Regions from separate parts of the Clostridium estertheticum genome, predicted to be linked through region 2. Evidence: riboswitches for the same ligand, from Rfam matches in the RefSeq annotation. Region 2 holds a riboswitch; each other region holds the start of a gene.

Region 1 (7,126 bases), 1.1 Mb from region 2:
AACATAATTATTTGCTAATCTTGATACATTTCTTTGTTAGTATATAAATATAGGATTAAAGAAGGAGTGAAGCACATGATTACTTTTGAAAATATTTACAATAATTTAAAAAACAATGAAAAACTTACACATATTTTAAGGTTTGGATTTGTAGGTGGATTAAATACTGTAATTGACTTTGGAATATTTTCTGTCCTTAATAGTATTTTGGGTGTTAACTATGTTATAAGTCAAATAGTGTCATATTTAGGTGGTACGTTAAATAGTTACTTCTTAAATAAATTTTGGACTTTTAATGATACGAAAACAAGTAAAAAAACGACAAAAGAGATTGTTCAGTTCGCTGTTGTTAATTCAGCTTCCCTAGGTATAAGTTTATTAGGTATGAGTATTTTACTTAGCAACAATTCCATGAATCCTTTAATTGCAAAAATTATTTCCATGGTTTTAGCTCAGGTTGTTAATTTTTTAGGATACAGATTTTGGGTTTTTGGTACAACTGTCAAAGCTTCATCTGGAACCAATGGAATAGCTTGAACCTCATTTGAATTTATAAAGCAAAGATATATAAAGAAGTAGCCCCAGGAATAGAAAGTTAATAGCAAAGTGAATAGGAGAACAAATTTAATGAAATCACTTGTAAAATTAAGCCATTCTAAATATTGATTTAGAATGGCTTAATTTTGTTTGGATTTCTGTGGGATAAAGATTGGGGTATTAAAACTTAAACTTATATTAAGGAAAAAAAATAACATAAAAGTATTTTATAAGTTAAATACTTATATTGTGTCAAAATGGTATAATATTTAAAGAACTAAAAATTATGGAGGGTAAATTGAATAAATAAGAGACTATAATATACATTTAAAAAGAAAAAGGAGTTGAAATTAGGTTTTATCAACTTAATTAGTTAAGGTGAGTATGAACCTTAAAATTATGAAATTTAGAATGAAATTTTTAGTATTAATCGTTTTTATTATAGCAGCATTTGGAATATTGAACGTAGGCAATATTTTATACAAAAAAACTAATGTTGTAAAAGTTACGGTGCCAGAAGGATATACGTATAAAGAAGTAGGTAAGACACTTCAAAAGTCAGGATTAGTTACGCAAGAGGCTTTTATAAAGGAAGTTGAAAATTGGTCAGATAATAATTATTGGTTTTTAAAAGATGTGCCAAATGATAAACATAAGTTAGACGGTTTTTTATTCCCTGCTACATATTCTTTTCAAAAGGGTGCAACGAGCAAAGAAATTATAAAAAAAATGCTTAATACTTTTGAGTTTAATATGAAATCTAATAAAGACTACATAACTGAAAACAAACTTAATATAAGAAATGTTGTAATAGAAGCTTCTTTAGTTGAGAAAGAAGCAGGGAAAGATGTAGATAGAACAAAGATAGCAAGTGTTATTAAAAATAGGTTAAAGAAAAAGATGCCACTTCAAATAGATGCGACAATAATATATATAGTTGGAGATAAAAAAAAGCTGTATAATAAGGACTTAGCAGTAAAATCACCTTATAATACCTACTTAAATAAAGGATTGCCTCCATCGCCAATATGTAATCCGGGAATTAAGTCGATAAATGCTGCAGTACATCCTGAGAAGACAAATTATATTTTTTATGTATTAAATAATAAAACTGATGAACATGTATTTTCTATAACATACGCGGAGCACATTAAAAATGTGGCTAAATATATAAAATAAATAAAAAATCCACAAGTTGAATGTAAACTTCATCTTGTGGATTTTTATATTATCTTAATTATCTAAAACACTGTATTTTATAATTCTATTTTGATCTAGGCTTTCCCTAACTGCTATCATTCTTTGATTTTTGGAACCACTTAAATATTGAGTAATATCTTTAAGACCTTCTATGAATTCACCATCTCTTAACATATCTATATATTGTAGAAACTCTAACCTTATAGGATTTTTAATAAGTTCTTCAAAAGTATAGCCACTCCAACAAAATATAGTTTTGTGAGGGAAATTTATTTTTATTGTTTTTACTAAATCAAGTAAAGCTCCACCGCAAAGATTATCCATAGGTTCTCCTCCGAGTATTGATAATCCTTTTACATATGGGTGTTTAAGGCTTTCTAGAATAGAAGTTTTAACATATTTGGTAAAAGGCACTCCATAATCAAATTGTCTTGCCTCTGGGCTCCAGCATCCTTTGCAAGGAGGGGTTTTAGCACATCCGCTAACGAACAATGAGGTTCTAAATCCTATGCCATTTACAGTATCATCAAAGAAAATACTAGCATAATTCATTTAATTACATCCTTTATTATTCTTTCTGTTTTTAATCTCCTTCATTTTTCCATTAACTACAGGTCTTTCGAAGATGCTCCCAAGGTATCCACAAAGCTTTCTTATTATGCTTAATAACATTTTATCGTCATTTTTACATACAGGACATTCAAACTCTGTATCGCTATTCTCTTTTGTAAACATTTCTCCTGTATATCCACATTTTAAACATTTATCACTTATTGATGATATTCCGAGAAAGTGTGTTTTGTCATATGAGTATCTTATGATATCCTCAAGTGCCACTAAATTTTTAGTCATATCTCCTAGTTCTACAAATGATATTGCACCGCCTGAAGATAAAGAAGATGATTCTGATTCTAAATCTAATTTATCAAAGGGTGATATTAATTCGTTGGACGGATAATGGAATGAATTTTCATAATAGCCATTGTCATTTACGCCAGCTATAACTCCAAAATCTTTTACATCCTCTACGCAAAATTTTGTTGCAAGGGTCTCAGCAGGAGAGCCATATAAACTAAATCCTATTTTTGTTTTATCTTTTTGTTCATCACAATAATCTCTGAGATATTTCATGATTTTAGTTGCTCTTTTAGAGGTTTTTTCAGTTCTATCATTTAGTCCTTTGCCGTAAAGTGCGGTTAAACAATTATGTAATCCAACATACCCAATAGATGCTGAAGCATATCCATTATTAAGTAGTGGTTCTATTGTATCTTCTGCATTTAATTTAGCAATTGCTCCACTCATATATAATATAGGTGCTTGTTTTGCTTTAACATTTTTTAGTATATCATATCTTATCATTAATAAATCCTTGCAATCATTTAAGGCTTCATGTAGAGATTTGAAAAATGAATCTTCATTTCTATCTGCCTCAATTGCAAGTCTTACAAGATTTATTGATATTACTCCAAAGTTAAATCTTCCAGCGGTTTTATAATTACCTGTTTCGTCTAAATAACTTCCGAGGAAAGATCTACATCCCATACATTCCTTATAATCACCTGTAACTTCAATTGCTTTATCAGTATTAATATAATCAGGGTATTGTCTATGTGCACTACATACAACCGCTAATTTAAATAAGTCGTAGTATTTATCGCCGGGATTAAGGTTATTTCCCTTTGTGTTTTGATATACTAGCTTAGGAAATACAGGGGTTACACCACCGGTTAATCCTTTAATTCTTTGATTTAATATAGCCTCAGTTATCATTTTTTGAATTTTTTGATCCTCTTCACTAGCATTCAAATCTACATTATTTATACCAAGTGTTAAAAATGGAGTCTCGGCACGACTTGTCATTAATGTTTGAACTTCATATTCAAGTGATTGCATGCTATCTTCTATTTCTTTACCTAATCTATCCCAGGCATATTCTTCTATTTTAAGAGGATCGCCAATCCATTTTTCTCCAACAATCCTGTGTTTGTTTAAACTTTTAACTGCATAAGGAGTAAGTCCTGTTATTAAAGTTGGGAAAGTAGTTCCCCCGTATGTATTACTTGATATATGACTCGCAACTTGAGATAATACATTTATTGCGGTCTCAATTGAATTTGGTGTTCCTATAAGTGTTGTACCTAGGTCAAATCCATTCTCGAACATACTAATCCAGTCAACGAGGCAACAATTGAAAAGTGGTAAACCAAAATAAGTTTCATCATGTATATATATACTTTTTTTATGTTTTTTCAAATATTTTTTAGGTATTTTATGTCTTTGACTATAGTTGCTTCCTACAACATTTGAAATTAAGGCCCTTATAGTTTGAATTTTGCTTCCATCAAGATTTCCATTCGAATTAGTCTGCTCTGAAACTGCATTAATTATATTATCTATTTCTTTATCTAATTCTCCTTTTTTATCTCTTTCAAAAGTTCTTTCTTCTCTGTAACTTATGTAGGCTAGGGCTACTTTATTATCTAATAATTTTATTTGATCAACTATTATATCTTGTATTTCTTCTATTGGAATTATAGTTTCTCCTCTTTGATTAAGAGTTTCAAGTACCCTTGTTAAGACAAGATTATTAAAACTCTTATCTTCCTTCCCGTATACTTCTATAAAAGCTTTTCCAGCTGCTGTTAATATTCTTTCGGGAATAAATTCTTTTCTTCTCGAATCTCTTTTTATTACTTGCATATAATACCTCCGTGTATTTCATTTTCTATAAATATTTTCTAAAACGTTAAAAGTCCCTTAACTATTAAGTTAAGAGACTTAAAATCATCGCAACTAAAAAAAGATATTGCTAGCACCTCTCCATCTCTCGTAGAGCTATTGTGTGTAATTATGGAAAGGTATTCTGGCTTAAGCATCATTGTCCCCATTGCGCCTTCCCGGTTTCCCAGTGGCATTTTATATAAGGACTCTTCTTTTACAGCGGCGGGACCGCGCAGGATTTACACCTGTCTTCCCTTTTAAACTAAGGTAATATATACTTTAGTTACTCATAATTATAATATTGTAGCTCGCTTGGAGCTGATTTAATTATAGTTTATATCATGTTATCAATTAAATCAATCCTTATATATTACTATCATAGTTTTATTTTACTTTTTATATCGATAATAATGTCGTCAATAATATCTTTTATTTGAAGATTTCTTGTTCCTGGTATGTAAATACCATGTTTTTGCAGTGGAATTATATATTTAGTACAATCCATATTATATATTGATGAGGCAATCATAGGAGTGATTTCTCCTTTTATGCCACCACTACAAATCATGCCAATTGGCCCAATTATACTATCAACTTTATTTGTAGAACAAAATGAGCAAATTTCATCCTCTCCGCTTATACCTAAATTTGCACCGGATTTCATCATATTAGAGGTAGCAAATGTATTTGTACCAAGTGCGATAATATAAATATTAAGATCAATTTCTTTATGAATTTTTTTTATAATTGTTTTTCCAAGACCTGCTCCTTGAGCGTCTATTACAGCAATTTTCATTGTAATACCTCCAAAAAAATATAGGATAGTGATAATTATGCTTTAAGGTTTCTATATAGCTTTTTTAGAATTATAGTTTCCCGCCTAAATTGTATAAATGTGTTTTAAATATTATATCATGAAATTTCAATATCAGTCTCAAACACTTATATTAAATCATATTACCTTATTATCAATAAGAAACAATATTTTTAGTTAGATCACAATATTCGACACGAATTATTGGAAGTAGCTTTAAATAGCTTGAAGTTAATTATAATAAATAATAAAATAAGATCCGTTAAGACTGAAGAATGAGGTTAGCTAGAAGGTGATTTTGTTTGGTAACTATTGTTACTTATTTTTAAAGGTAAGTATATTACTATATCATTGTGGAAATATATATAGTAGTTATTTAAATAAAATTTGACCTAAGGAGTGATTTTAATGGAAGCAATGGTTGATAAGGATACGTGTATAGGATGTGGGTTATGTCCTGAAATATGTCCAGAAATTTTTACGATGGATGACGATGGAAAAGCAAAGGCATCTAAAGGTGAGATCTCAGCAAAATTATTAAATAGTGCTAAAGAGGCAGAGGAACAGTGCCCAGTTAATGCAATTACAGTAGAGTAGAAAAATTAATAATTAGTAAATAATCGATAAAAAAATAAAATATACTTAAAAATAGCGAGAAAAAATTCTCGCTATTTTTAAGTATATCTTGATAAAAAAAACTATCAACTTTATAATTAAGTTATAAGGCTTTAGGAAGGTGACAAATGGATGTAATTAGTGATTATTATAATGAAGTTATGAACAACATTAATGAAGGTATTGTTGTTATAGATAAAAGAGGCATTATTCAAATAATTAATAATGCTGCTGAAAGAATGTTTGAAATTGATGCAGATAATAGCATAGGAGAATATATTTTAGATGTACTCTCCTCTAGTAAATTAATAAGTATAATTGAAAATGGAGAGGCCCAGGTAAACAAAAAAGATGGCAAATTTATTGTCACTCGTAAATTAATAACTCAAAGCGGTGAAGTTATTGGTGCGTTTGAAGTTTTTCATGAGGATAATCAAAATGATCTACTAATGAATGTGCAAGATGATGGTAGGGTGCAGGAAGAGATGTTAAACACAATTTTTAATACTGTTAATGAGTGCATAGTTGTAGTGGATCAGAATGGAATAATAACTATGATGAGCGATGAATATAAAAGGTTTATTAATTGCCAAAATCCAGAGGGGAAACATGTAACTGAAGTTATAGAAAATACAAAATTACATATAGTAGCAAGGACTGGCGAAAAAAAAGTTGGCGAAATTCAAGAAGTAAATGGGCATAGGATGATTTCTATGAGAGTCCCTATAATAAAAGATGGTGTAGTTGTTGGTGCAATTGGGAAAGTAATGTTTAAGGATTTGAGCAATTTTAAAATACTAAGTAACAAATTATGTCTTATGGATAAAGAAGCTGAAGGCTGTAAAAATGAATTAAGTACAGATCAAAAGGCAATATATACTTTTAATAATATTATAGGAGGCAGTGATAAAAGCCAAGAAGTAATGGTCCTTGCCAAAAGAGTTGCTAAGGTAGATTCAAACGTTTTAATTACTGGAGAGAGTGGGACTGGTAAGGAACTTTTTGCACATTCTATTCATAATGATAGCAAAAGATGTTTAAAACCTTTTGTAAAAATTAATTGTGGGGCTATTCCAGCAGAGCTTTTTGAGTCAGAAATGTTTGGCTATGAAGAAGGGGCGTTTACCGGAGCAAAAAAATCAGGTAGAAAAGGCAAGTTTGAATATGCAAATGGTGGTACCATACTACTAGATGAAATAGGTGATATGCCTATGAATATGCAAGTTAAACTTTTAA
Region 2 (7,126 bases):
ATATATTATTGCCAAAAAATTTAAATAATACATATCATAAAATTTATATAATTGGTAAAACTGTATATGAAGATACTTTATTTTATAAAATAGCTAATATTGCTTTAGTATCTATCAATAAAAATGCATTTTGTTATGCATTTAATATAATAGGAGGTAGTGTTATTATGAATAAAAGCGAAGGCTCAACTCATGTAATTAGTAAAGTGGCGAAAGACAATCAAGGAGAAATAACAGCATATGAACTTGAAAATGGAGAAATAATTTCTAAAGAACAAGCCGTCTCACTTGCCAAGCAAGGAAATATAAGTGGAGTTTCTGTCTCAACTTCTAAAAAAGGTGAAGAATTCTTAAGAAGTCTACCTGATCAAAATAAAGCAAATAACTTAGAAAGTTTACCAATTATAGATGATAATGATATATACTAGAAAAAATAATGAAAAGAAGGAACAGGGACATTTTGGTGTTCCTGTTTTTTGGGGCTTAAATGGATAAGAGGTGGGGGACGGTTAACAACTAATGAACATTCTTGATGTTAATTAGCTGTTTTGCTTGAAAAAGTTTTTCCTTTGGAATACTATTAGTGTAATAAACTTAGACGAGCAGGGGGATAAACAAATGGGACTTTTAAAAGAAACATTACAATTTATAGAACCGCTAAATAAGGAAGCAGTGAAAAAGGCTTGGGATAGACTGGATAGTTTATCAAAACCTATAGGAAGTCTTGGTGAATTGGAAAATATCATAGCTAAGATGGCAGGAATTACTGGAAACATACATAATAAAATCAATAAAAAGAATGTTGTTATAATGTGTAGTGATAATGGAGTTGTGGAAGAAAATGTATCTAACTGCCCTAAAAGTGTAACTGCTACAGTAACTAATAATTTCACTAAAAAGATAACAGGCGTTTATGTGTTATCGAAATTTTCTGGAAGTGATATTACTGTTGTAGATGTAGGCATTGATGCTGATTTAAACAATCCTAAAGTTATAAATAAAAAGATAGCATATGGTACTATGAATATGATGAAGGGTCCCGCAATGACTAGGGAGCAGACAATTAAGGCTATAGAAGTTGGAATTGAAACAGTTGATAATTTAGTTCTCGATGGTTATGATTTGCTTGGAACTGGCGAAATGGGTGTAGGTAATACTGCCACAAGTGCAGCAATTTTAAGTGTTTTCTCTGGACTTGAAGTTGAAGAGTCAGTAGGCAAAGGCTCGGGAATAACAGAGGAGCAATTCATTAATAAAAAAAGGGTTATTAAAAAATCTATTGAGGTAAATAAGCCAGATAAAAATGATGTTATAGATGTTATCTCAAAAGTTGGTGGATTTGATATTGCAGGGTTATGTGGTTGCTTCTTAGCTGCGGCTAAAAACAGGGTGCCTATTGTTATTGATGGGTTTATAGCATCCGCGGCAGCACTTTGTGCTTATAAATTAAACCCTTTAGTAATAGGGTATATTTTTGCATCCCACTTGTCTGCGGAACCTGGAGCGGATTTTGTAATGAAAGAAATTGGCTTAAAACCAATGCTAAATTTGAACATGAGACTAGGAGAGGGTTCAGGTTGTCCTCTGGCTTTTAATATTATTGAGGCGGCTTTGTACACAATGGATAATATGGGAACGTTCGAAGATGCGAAGCTTGACAGCAAAAAGTATATAGATATAAGGGAGAATCCCTTAGAAATATTGTAGGGTGTGATAAAATATGAATATATATCTGTTAAGACATGGTCAAACTGAAGAAAATAGAAAAGGTTCTTATTATGGTAATTTGGATATATGTCTAAATGAAATAGGTGTAGCTCAAGGAAATAAGGCAAAACATTTCTTTAGTGATATAAAATTAGATAGAGTATATGTTAGTGATAAAAGAAGAACTTTGGAAATGGCAAAATTAGCTTTAGGGTTAAAGGAAATGGAAATTATACAAGATAGCAGAATAAATGAGACTAATTTTGGAGACTTTGAAGGTAAAACTTACGAAGAAATTAAGATGCTTTATCCTAAGGAATGTTTATGCTGGACGGATAATTGGAAAGAATTCGTACCACCTAAGGGTGAAAGTTATGTTGAATTGTGCATGAGAGTTAAGAGTTTTATGGACAATATTAAAAAGTTAGATTTTGATAATATTTTAATATGTGCTCATTCAGGGGTCATAAGGGCTATATATTGTTATATTATGGATGAAAATATTGATTTATTTTGGAAATTTGGATGTAAAAATGGAGATATAAGCATTATTAAATATGAATATGGTAATTTATATATTGATGCCATTATACATAACTAGGAGGTGAGTGTATATGAACAAAATAATTTTAGTAACTGGTGGAAGTCGAAGTGGGAAAAGTAGTTTTGCTGAAAAAATCTTTAAAAATACTGATGATGTCTTATATATTGCAACGGCAATAGTTACAGATGAGGAAATGGGTGATCGGATAAAAAAGCATATAGACTCGAGAAACTCAAGATGGACAACCTATGAGGGTTTTTATGACTTGGATAAGGCTATAGAGAAATACGATATAAGCAATATATTGCTTGATTGCGTTACAATTATGATAACTAACTTAATGTTTAAGGAAAAAATAGATTTTGATAAAATATCTATGGGAAAAATAGACGAGTTATTAGATGATATAAAAACTCAGTTTGAAAAGTTAATATTAAAGGCTAGGGTAGCAAATATTAATTTAGTTATGGTAACTAATGAAGTAGGTTCTGGACTTGTACCGGAGAATAAGCTTAGTAGAGTATTTAGGGATATAGCAGGATTTGTAAATCAATACATAGCAAGTCAAAGCGATGAGGTATATCTAGTTTCTTGTGGGTTACCTTTAAAATTAAAATAATTATTACAATATAGGAAAGAGGTGAGCTTTGCAATGACAGCTCGTTGCAAGCAATGAAATGAGAGAATATTTAAATGATTTTTTACTGTTTTTTCAGTTTTTCACACGAATACCTATAAATAAAAGTTTAAATTGTGAGAAAGAAAACTTTAAGAGAGGATCTATATTTTTTCCTATAGTGGGATTATTTATAGGAATTGTTCAATGGATAGTATATTATTTGTTAATAAAAGTGTTACCAGTAAACATTACAGCAGTATTTGTAGTTATAATACCAATAATTATTACTGGAGGATTGCATGTTGATGGACTTGGAGATACATGTGATGGCTTCTTTTCGTTAAAAGGTGATAAATACAAAATCATAGAAGTTATGAAAGATAGCTCAGTAGGTACTTTCGCGACTATCGCTATAGTATTTGATATGTTAGTACGTTATGCCGCGGTGACTACTATCATACAAATTGATTTACCACTTATATTAATTGCGGCTCCAATAATTGCAAGATTTACTGTGGTATTTATATCTTTTATAGGTAAAAATGCTAAAGAGACAGGTTCAGGTAATATATTTATTGCCAATATTGATGTTAAAAGACTAGTAATTGCAGGGGTAATAACTATTATACTTGGAGCTTTATTAATAGGAATCAAAAATAGTGTTGTATTAATAGTTCCAGCTTTATTTTTAAGTTTCTTATTTAATAAGTTCTGTGAGAGCAAAATTACAGGACTCACAGGTGACAGTTTGGGAGCTAATAATGAATTAGTTGAGATTTTAACAATGATTTTGTTTATAGCAATAATTTAGGTAAGCCTCAGGTGGGGACGGTTAACAACTAATTAGCTTTTATTTAGGTGCAAATTTTTTTAGAATTTGCACCTTTTTATGACTAAATTAACTAATTAATCTAGCATTTTATTTTTTGTTATAATAGATAATGCATTTCCCAAGCTTGTCCAATGTTCACTCAAATAAATATAGTTAATTATTATTCTGAAATTTTTATAAATTTCTTTAATATGAAAATTAGTATTTATTAAGAGTAACATTTAATAAAATCATCAATAATATTTCTATATTTTTCTTCTGTCCCGATTAAACCTATACAAATAGTGCTTAATCTAGATATTCTAGCTTGAGTAATATTTCCAAGCGTGTTAGATATGTCTTTTGATTTAAAATTGCATAAGCTTCTCATTAAAACAACAGCTAAAGCTTTCGCTTTAACACATTTTCTACTGTACTTCGTATAAAAATGGATTTTTGATATATTCATCTTAAATGATATAAATTCCAATATGTCATCTGGTTTAAAATCGCGTATCAGTATGTTCCTTTCACTATTATAATCTGTTTTTTCATCTTCAAACTCCATTTCCTGTTCTAATTTTTCTTCATTACACCTAAAGAGAAGGTTATAGTAATTTTTCCTTGCACTTTTAAGGTTATCACCAAAAAGACTCATAACAAATACATAATCAACTAAGTTAAAAGAATCAGTTGTTTTTCCTAAAAATATTGATAGACTAGAAAAAGTGAATTTTTCAGGAGAATCTTTATATTCGATTATGTCTGTAGGATTATTGTGCACATAAAGAGATAAGGTCCTTAAATATCTATCGTTATAAACTATTTTGCTCTTAAATCTATCTTTAAAAAGGTGTCCTTCCCTTTTATATTTTCTATTAAAGTACATTGCATAAGAAAAATTTATACCATGCATTATTTTTGATATATCACAGCCATTAGCATCAATCATTAAATGTGCGTGGTTATCCATAAGGCAGTACCCATAAAGCTTAAAATTATGGAGAGTTTTATACTTCTTTATAAGTAATAAATACCGTTTCTTATCTTCGTCATCCTTGAATAAAGTTACTTCACTTATACTTTTGCACATGATATGAAATATCGACTCATCTGTTTTTACTCTTGCCGTTCTTGGCACAAAAATCACCTCTCCTCATAAAGTACTATTTTAATTGTTTCCTATGGAGTATAATGCTATTCATTTTTTTAGGTTAATGTTCATTAGTTGTTAACCGTCCCCGTCTTAAATATTATCTAAAACAGCAATTAGTTGTTAACCGTCCCTTACCTTTCTCCCTTAGGACTAAAGATAACCCTCCAACCCTTAAGTTTTACAATGACATTGACACCGCCACTTAATTATAATAAACTAATAGTACAATAGAATATAATTTTAGGTGCCTAGAGTATTAGGTGAAAAGGGAATGTGGTTTAAGTCCGCAGCAGCCCCCGCTACTGTAATTGAGAAATCAAAAGCCAGGAGACCTGCCTAAATGATGTTAACAAAGCTTTCGGAGGGAAAGGACTTTTTAATGCAGTTAATTTTATTACAAATTAATTAAAAAGTAGTCGCTATCTCAGGTGAACTACTTTTTGTTTTTTTGAAAAGATATTAGGAGCAAATAGAGTTCAAAATTCCGAAAAATACATGATAAGGTGGAAGCAAACAATGAAGAAAGCAATTTTAGTTGTAAGTTTTGGAACAACATATGAAGACACAAGAAAGGTAACTATTGATGTAATAGAAAATAAAATAAAAAATACCTTTGTAGATTATGACATAAGAAGAGCGTTTACTTCGCATGTTATTCTTAAGGTTCTTAAAAATAGAGATAATATTTATATAGATACACCAGAGGAAGCTTTGGAAAAACTCAAAAATGAAGGTTATAATGAGGTAATTGTTCAGCCCTTACATGTTATTCCAGGAGCAGAATATGATTATGTAAACAATGTAGTTAATAAATATAAGGAATGCAATGCATTTGACAATATTTTGGTAGGAAGACCACTTATATGTTTTAAGGGAGAAGAGGATGGCGTGCCGGATGATTACACAATAATGGTTGATGCTTTATCAAATCAATTACCAAAAGATGACACAGTAATTTTAATGGGTCATGGTACAAGCCATATTGCGAATGCAGTATATTGTTGCTTCGAAAGTGTTCTAAGGGACAGAGGGTTTAAAAACGTTCATGTAGCAACAGTAGAGGGGTATCCAACTTTGGATAGAGTAATACCAAACGTTATAGCTCAGGGGACTAAAGAAGTTATTCTAATGCCGCTACTTTTAGTTGCAGGCGATCATGTTAAGAATGATATGGTTGGTGAAAAGGAAGAGTCATGGAAAAATGTTTTAGAAGCAGAGGGATTTAAAGTAAGGATATACCTACATGGATTAGGAGAAAATATTGCTGTACAAGATATTTATATACAACATATTAATGATGTAATTAATGAAAAATTTAAAAATGTAGGAAAAACACATAAGGGTATTTAGAAGTATTCGTGGCTACTTGAAGATGAAATTATAAGTACAGGTGGAGCCCAAAGAAAGGAAGGTATTTATGATACATGGTGGAGATATTTATACTAATGGATTACTTGAGGGACGAGAACTATTAGATTATAGTTCTAATATAAATCCACTTGGCGTTCCTAAAAGTTTTACTGACAATATTAGTTTTGCTTTAGATGCATTAACTAGATATCCAGATATTCAATATAGGAATGTATTAAAGGCACTCGGCAAATACATTAGTTGCCCAGAGGAGTATTTTGTTTTAGGAAATGGGGCAGCTGAAATAATTGATTTAGTTATATCTTGCCTTAGAAGTGTACTAATTGTAGTACCTTCCTTTGTAGAGTATGAAATTGACGCTAAAAAGTGGGCTTGTAATATAGAATATTCTCACTTAAAAGAAAATTTTAATGGGACTGTTTTGCTAAAGCATAAGTATGCTCAGCTCTCTTATGATTATGAGGATATCCTTAATAGATTACGAAATGTAGAGGGGGTAATCCTAGCTAATCCTAATAATCCTAATGGTAATATCATTGATAAAGCTAAGTTTAAAAAAATTCTTGATTATTGTGAGGGTAATAATAAAATCATAATAATAGATGAGGCTTTTATAGAATTTACGGGAGATAATTTGCACAGTTTTGCGCAGAGTGTTAAAACTTATAAATGCTTATTCATAATAAGGGCCTTAACAAAATTTTTCGCAATGCCAGGCATAAGATTTGGCTATGGAGTTAGTAGTGATGCTAAATTAATAAAAAAAATTAAAGATAAACAAAACCCTTGGAATATAAACTGTTTTGCAGAAGTTGCAGCAATTAATGTGCTAAGGGATGTCGAGTATATTGAAAAAAGCAAACAATGGATAAGAGATGAAAGACCTATTTTCTTAAAGGCGTTAAATAGTATTTCATT
Region 3 (7,126 bases), 110 kb from region 2:
AGATTTACGGTTTTTGGACAATGTTCTCTTAATTGAAAAGTATCCTGCTACTAAGAATGGCATGCATATAACTCCCCACAAAATACAGAATTTTGGTGGCAGATACCCTTCCATGATGTGCATTGCATTAGCTGCCGGAACTATTCCAAAAGTTACTCCAAAGAATGCAACAATAGCGACAATTTTCTTTTCCTTTTGATTCATTTTATTTTTCCCCCTTATTTGTTTCTAATTTATATTAATTCGGTAAAACACCTAGAATAAACAACTACTTTTTAAGCATTTCTTTAAATTCTTGTGTGCTTTTAGGATAAGCTTTTATATCCGCAAGCATGTGTTTCTCTACTAGTGATTCATAAACCTCTAGCATAATTGGCTGTTTTAGATTCGCCTGTTTTAAAACTTCAGTGTTTAGGAAAATTTCGAGTGGTGTCCCATCTGCGATAATTTTCCCCTGGCAGAATACAAGCACTCTTTGCGCCCATCTGTATGCAAAATCTACATCATGGGTGGAAATCAGCATCGTCTTACCCTCAGAACTAAGTTTGGCCAAAACCTCTTCTAACATCATTGTATTTAAAGGATCAAGTGATGCTGTCGGTTCATCATATATAATAATCTCAGATTTCATAGCAATAATTCCTGCAATAGTCACGCGTTTCTTTTCACCACCACTCAAATAGTGCGGTGGACGATCCTTAAAATCTGATATATTCATGTATGAAAGGGACTCCTCAACCCGCTTGATTACTTCCTCTTTTGGAAGCTTTAAATTCATCGGCCCGAATCCAACTTCTGCCCTAACTGTAGATGCAATTATTTGATTGTCTGCATCCTGAAATACAATTCCGATATTCTTTCGAAGATCTTTTAAATTTTTTTTATTTACGACATTACCCCGATAAATGATTTTTCCCTGCTGCGGTGTAAATACACCGTTTATATTCAAGAAAAATGTGGATTTGCCTGATCCATTAGAGCCAATGACAGCGATCTTCTCGCCTTCATAGATATCCACGCTTACACCGTCTAATGCGGCCTTTCCATTTCCGTAGACGTAATATAGATTTTCTACATTTAATATTGGTTTCCTCATAATATCTCCTTTCTATCTTGTAAAGCCCCAGATAATAAACAAAAAAACTACGAATACTACTGCATATGCGATCTGTATTGTCTCTACTTTTTTATCCTCCTCCAAAAATAGAAGATCTCCATCATAACATCTGGCCTCCATTGCATCATAATAAGTGTTTGCTTTTTTAAGCGAAACAACCAACATATTACTTGCAATGCTTCCAAAAGTATAACAGGAAGTTTTAAAATCACAGTAGCCCTGACGGGATTCTGCAGAATTTTTCATTTTAGTATAAGTATCCATTAAAATGAAAATATAACGGTAAATAAGGTTCATCAATTCTACAATAAGCTTTGGGACATGTGCCTTTCGAAGAACATATATTATCTCAGAGGACGGAGTAGACAGTGTCATCATTTGTAGCGAACTGATAGCTGCAAAAACCTTGAGAATTAAAAACAATACTTCCCTAATCTTTGCCTGAGAGGTAAACACATAACAGAAACCAAGATACAGATTATACTGACCAATTGGCTGCTTTGAAAAATCAATAGCAATTGTAACTGTGCCAAGTAGGATAAATATAATTGGAATCGCAAGTATTGATAAATACTCAAATACTGGAAGCCCTCCTTTTACAATGGTCAGATATGCCATAGCAATAATTACCACAACCGAAACATATGGGTTATCCAATACAATACAAAGAATAAGTATTAAAACAGAAAGAGATACTTTAAAAGTAGAATTCCAGTGTCTTATTTGGGAAATATAAGCGTAAAAATCTATTGAAAATCCTTCGCCATGTTTATGTCCGATTCTATGATGATGAGGTTTCCCATCCTTATTCATGTGCCACCTCCTTTTATTTTTTACCCAATGTCAATATGTAAAATAATTTACAACCAAAAAAAACCTTCTAACTAAAGCGTTAGAAGGAAACAATCAAAAATATGTTTAATAATATAAAATCAACAAATCTTCATATAAAGCTCCCTCTATCACTCGTAGAGTTACGGTGCAAAAATATAGGCAGATATTCTGACTTAAGAATCATTATCTAAGTACGCCTTCCCCATTTCAGAGTGACATATTGTACTTAAATTCATCTATTACAGCTACGAGATAGTTCAGGATTTTAACCTGATTCCCTTTTAATTAATTAAATTTAATTAAACCTATATTCTATTATTTAATTTGATTTTAGTTTACACCATGTTAACAATTTAATCAATGTTTTCTACTGAAATAACTTAATTTTTACTAACTGATATTATTAGTAGTATCTTTTCTTTTCTAAAGCAAACTTATAACACCAGTTATAAGCAATATTATTATACATTATATAAATAGATTTACATTTGAATCTTCAGTTTGACCTAGGTAATAACCAACTCCACCAATCTTCACACCATCGATAAGTTCTTCCTTTGTAATTCCCATAACATCCATGGACATTGAGCAAGCGACCACCTCCACTCCGCTATCAATTGCCGATTTTATTAAATCTTCAAGAGAACTTATATTTTTATTTTTCATTACTGATCGGATCATTTTAGCCCCGATACCCATCATATTCATTTGAGAAAGTTTAAGCTTTCTGCTGCCTCTTGGCATCATAAATCCAAACATTGAATCTATAAGCCCTTTCTTTACTGATACTTTTTCAGGTTTTCTTATAATGTTAAGACCCCAGAAGGTAAATAATATGGTAACTTTACTACCCATTGCAACTGCTCCATTTGCTATAATAAATGCCGCAATGGCTTTATCTAAATCACCGCTAAAAACTACCATAGTTTTATTGTTTTTTTCTCGTGTTTCTGATGGCAAAGATTTATTTACCTTAGTATCGTTATTGCCTTTTTTTTTAATAAAGGCATATACCATACCTTTTTCTTTTCTTAAATCTAATAATTCATTATTTGTTTTAGTACACCAAGCTCTAATATCCTCATAAAACCCAGGATCACTTGCTGTTACTTTTAATATTTGGTTTTCATTTAATTCATCAATACTAGCTTTAACTTGAATTAACGGACCTGGGCAACATAATCCACATGCATCGAGAAGTTTATCATACTTATCATCTTCTATAGCTACTTCATCCCTTATAACTTGAGTATCAGGGTCTATTTTCTGTCTTTTTATTTTATCACTCTCTCCAGTCTTATTGGGCTCAAATTCTGAACTTAAAACTGATTTATATCCTCCAGTTAAGTTTTTAACCTTAAAGTCTTTTTGAGCTAAAATTCTAGCTGCTACATATCCTCTGAGACCTACTTGACAATATTCAATAATTTCTTTGTTTTTGTCAAGTTCGCCAATTCTTCCCCTGAGATTATCTACTGGAATATTTATAGCTCCCTCAATATGTCCATTATCAAATTCTATTTCAGTACGAACATCTAATACTACAGCATTTTCTTTATCATAAGCACTAAACTCATCAGTTGTGAGTACTTCCATTCTTCCAGCTAGCACATTTTGTGCAACAAATCCTGCCAGATTTACAGGGTCTTTAGCAGATGAAAATGGTGGTGCATATGAAAGTTCTAATTCTGTTAAATCGTCAACTGTTCCACCGAGGCGTATAACAGTAGCAAGTACATCTATCCGCTTATCAACTCCATCATAACCAACACCTTGAGCTCCAAGTATTTTACCTTCACTATTAAAAATAAGTTTTAATGTCATAGGAAGTGCACCTGGATAGTAAGAAGCATGGCTAACTGGATGAACTAGTATAACTTTATAAGGAATATTAAGTCTAGTTAAAGTTCTTTCATTATTGCCAGTACTTGCTGCTGTAAGTCCAAAAACCTTTAAAATTGCAGTGCCTTGAGTTCCTTTATAGCTGGAATTTAGACCCGCTATATTATCAGCTGCAATTCTTCCTTGCTTATTTGCAGGTCCAGCTAGTGGAATCGCAGTATTAGTCTTATTTACAAAATCTACAACTTCTATAGCGTCACCTACTGCAAATACTCCCTCTGCACTAGTTTCCATTTTATCATTTACCATAATATGACCCTTGGCGCCTAATTTAATACCAGCTTCTTTTGCAAATTTAGTATCAGGAAATACACCTATTGCGAGTATTATCATATCAGCACTTAATTTTGCACCACTATCTAATGTTATTTCAACACCATTTTCAGTATCTTTAAATGCTTTCACTCCATCATTTAAAATTATTTCCACACCGTTATCCGAAATTTCTTTTTCAACATTTAAAACAATATCAGTATCAAAAGGAGCCAATATGTGAGGTGCTGCTTCTACTAAAGTAACCTTTAATCCTCTTTCTTTTAAGTTTTCAGCCATTTCAACCCCAACATATCCTCCACCAATAACTACAGCACTTTTAATCGTCAATGTGTCTACATATTTTTTTATATTATCAGTGTCTGGTATATTTCTTAATGTAAATATTCTTTTACTATTTATACCCTCTATATTAGGTTTAATTGCTTTTGCGCCTGGTGATAACACTAAATAATCATAACTTTCCTCGTAGGTACCAAGGATTTTACTATTAACTGTTACAACCTTTTTACTGGTGTCAATTGCAACTACTTCACTGTTATTTCTAACATCTACATTAAACCTTGCATTCATACTCTCAGGTGTTTGTACTAAAAGCTTATCTCTATCCTTTATTACTTCACCGATGTAATAAGGCAGTCCGCAATTTGCAAAAGAAATGTATTCATCTCTTTCAAACATAATTATTTCTGCACTTTCATCAAGCCGTCTAAGTCTGGCCGCTGTTGAAGCTCCACCAGCGACGCCACCTACGATTAATATCTTTTTCATCACAATTATTCCTCCTTATATTTTCTAGACTTTACCTAGCTAAACTGTATCTCCAAGAACTTATTTCTCTTTAGTTCTTACATCTATTATAATAAATTCTTTATCACCATTTATAAGTTTATATACCTCTTCTGCGCTTACATTTTTAACCTTTGAAGAATTAAACATAATTTATACCTCCGTCGAAACTTTAATTTATATTTATATTATTTTTTCCATTTACATTCTTATATCTCAATATTACGATATAATAATATAATAACACATATTAACTAAAAATCAATAGAAATTTAATTTATTTTAACTATTAAATAAAAAGTGATACACGATAGTTATTCGTGTACCACTATATTTATAGTGTTTAATTAATATTAAGAACTAATTGATATACTTATTAAACCTTATTTTTAAAAAGGAATTCAATTAGTTCACGAACTTCTTCATTACAAATACTATAATTGATCTCTAGCCCATTTCTTTTTCCTACAATTATTTTTGCCATTCTTAATTTTTGTAAATGTTGAGATAAAGTAGATTGTGGAATACCTAAACAATCTTGCATGTGACTTACATTACATGTCCCTTTTCCCAGTAATCCATTAATAATACAAAGCCTTACCGGATGAGCTAATATCTTAAGCATTTCTGCAATTTCATTATATTCCATATAATCCTTTTCCATAAGATTTACCTCTTTCTAATATATTTTCATACTAATATTGTTATATTCATATATTATGATACAAATAACAAATAATATCAACACTAATAAAAATAGCATGATAATTATATTATTAATTATCATGTTATTTCTTATGTTTTAAAAGCTCCATTTTTTAGTTAATTTATTCACTATTTTAACATATTTACCAATTCTTCTTCAGATATAACTTCAATTCCTAACTCTTGCGCTTTCGTAAGTTTACTTCCAGCATTCTCTCCTGCTAACACATAACTTGTTTTCTTAGAAACGGAGCCCGATACCTTTCCGCCATGACTCTCTATCATTTCCGTGGCCTCATTTCGGCCTATAGTAGTTAATGTTCCAGTTACAACGAAAGTTAATCCATCAAACTTATTATCCTCGCTTGTGACATCCCCTACAGCCATATTAACTCCATAATCTTTTAATCTACTTATTACTTCTCTATTTTTATTATCTTCAAAAAATTTCAATATACACAAGCCACTTATTTCACCTATATCCGAGACATCTTGCAATTCTTCTAAAGACGTATTTTGCAAGTCTTCAATAGATTTATAATGTTTCATTATACTTTTCGCTGCCACTTTTCCAATGTTCGGAATACCAAGGCCTGTAAGCAACATTTGTGCTTCATTTCCCTTTGACTTTTCTATAGCATCTAATAACTTATCTGTATTTTTTTCTTTTCCAATTATACCCTGATCGACAAGTTCCTCGCGATAATTAAATAAAGAATACACATCCGCAATATCTTTTATGTATTTCAAACGAATAAGTTCCTTAACATATGCGCTGCCAAAACCTTTTATGTCCATAGCAGTCCTGCCTACAAAATTAATTATACGTCTTTCTAATTGTGCCAAACAATTAGGGTTTATACATTTGATGTCAGCAGTATCTTTTTCCCGCACTGTTGGTGCTCCACAAACTGGGCAAATCTCTGGAATTTTAAATTCCTTTGATCCCTCAATACGTTTTTCTTTCACTACAGACTTGATTTTTGGGATTATCTCTCCTGACTTATAAACAACAATTATGTCCCCAATCCTTATATCTAAATCATCGATAAAATCTTGGTTATGAAGGATTGCTCTTGATACTGATGTTCCACATAAACGAATCGGCTCAAATATTGCTGTAGGAGTAATTCTACCGGTTCTCCCTACTGATACTTCAATATCAAGTAATTTCGTTTCTTTTTCTTCTGGAGGAAATTTATAGGCTATAGCCCATTTAGGAACTTTCGATGTGTTTCCAAGTTCTTTCCTATCTTCCAAATTATCAATTTTTATAACAACTCCGTCAATATCATATGCTAGGGTTCCTCTTTTCTCTCCAATATCTTGAATAACACTCCACACTTCATCAGCTGTTTTACATTTCACATAATTTTCAATGACCTTTATTCCCTGCTTTTTTAACCATTCATAACCCTCTGTATGTGTTTTAAATTCAATTCCTTTGATATCTTGGATATTAAAAATGAATAGAGATATTCCTCTTTCTTTTGTTATCTTACTATC

Evidence for each region. Region 2 has a riboswitch for cobalamin ahead of A7L45_RS19170 (sirohydrochlorin cobaltochelatase). Riboswitches for the same ligand answer to the same signal wherever they lie in the genome.
Region 1: another riboswitch for cobalamin. It lies ahead of nrdD (anaerobic ribonucleoside-triphosphate reductase); the one in region 2 lies ahead of A7L45_RS19170 (sirohydrochlorin cobaltochelatase).
Region 3: another riboswitch for cobalamin. It lies ahead of cbiQ (cobalt ECF transporter T component CbiQ); the one in region 2 lies ahead of A7L45_RS19170 (sirohydrochlorin cobaltochelatase).

What each region holds. Positions count from the first base shown of each region.
Region 1 covers NZ_CP015756.1:494,318-501,443, forward strand. The annotation lists gene A7L45_RS02390 (GtrA family protein) at 76-537, shown strand; gene mltG (endolytic transglycosylase MltG) at 949-1,716, shown strand; gene nrdG (anaerobic ribonucleoside-triphosphate reductase activating protein) at 1,771-2,289, opposite strand; gene nrdD (anaerobic ribonucleoside-triphosphate reductase) at 2,290-4,440, opposite strand; cobalamin riboswitch at 4,577-4,767, opposite strand; gene A7L45_RS02410 (DUF3842 family protein) at 4,838-5,257, opposite strand; gene A7L45_RS02415 (ferredoxin) at 5,684-5,872, shown strand; gene A7L45_RS02420 (sigma 54-interacting transcriptional regulator) at 6,019-7,126, shown strand, end outside.
Region 2 covers NZ_CP015756.1:4,115,738-4,122,863, reverse strand. The annotation lists gene A7L45_RS19200 (DUF3892 domain-containing protein) at 168-428, shown strand; gene cobT (nicotinate-nucleotide--dimethylbenzimidazole phosphoribosyltransferase) at 619-1,707, shown strand; gene cobC (alpha-ribazole phosphatase) at 1,721-2,308, shown strand; gene cobU (bifunctional adenosylcobinamide kinase/adenosylcobinamide-phosphate guanylyltransferase) at 2,322-2,870, shown strand; gene cobS (adenosylcobinamide-GDP ribazoletransferase) at 2,929-3,681, shown strand; gene A7L45_RS19175 (transposase) at 3,911-4,822, opposite strand; cobalamin riboswitch at 5,062-5,191, shown strand; gene A7L45_RS19170 (sirohydrochlorin cobaltochelatase) at 5,354-6,187, shown strand; gene A7L45_RS19165 (pyridoxal phosphate-dependent aminotransferase) at 6,255-7,126, shown strand, end outside.
Region 3 covers NZ_CP015756.1:4,221,487-4,228,612, forward strand. The annotation lists gene A7L45_RS19745 (energy-coupling factor ABC transporter permease) at 1-204, opposite strand, end outside; gene A7L45_RS19750 (energy-coupling factor ABC transporter ATP-binding protein) at 269-1,096, opposite strand; gene cbiQ (cobalt ECF transporter T component CbiQ) at 1,109-1,930, opposite strand; cobalamin riboswitch at 2,093-2,275, opposite strand; gene A7L45_RS19760 (CoA-disulfide reductase) at 2,420-4,900, opposite strand; gene A7L45_RS19765 (ArsR/SmtB family transcription factor) at 5,292-5,579, opposite strand; gene ligA (NAD-dependent DNA ligase LigA) at 5,750-7,126, opposite strand, start outside.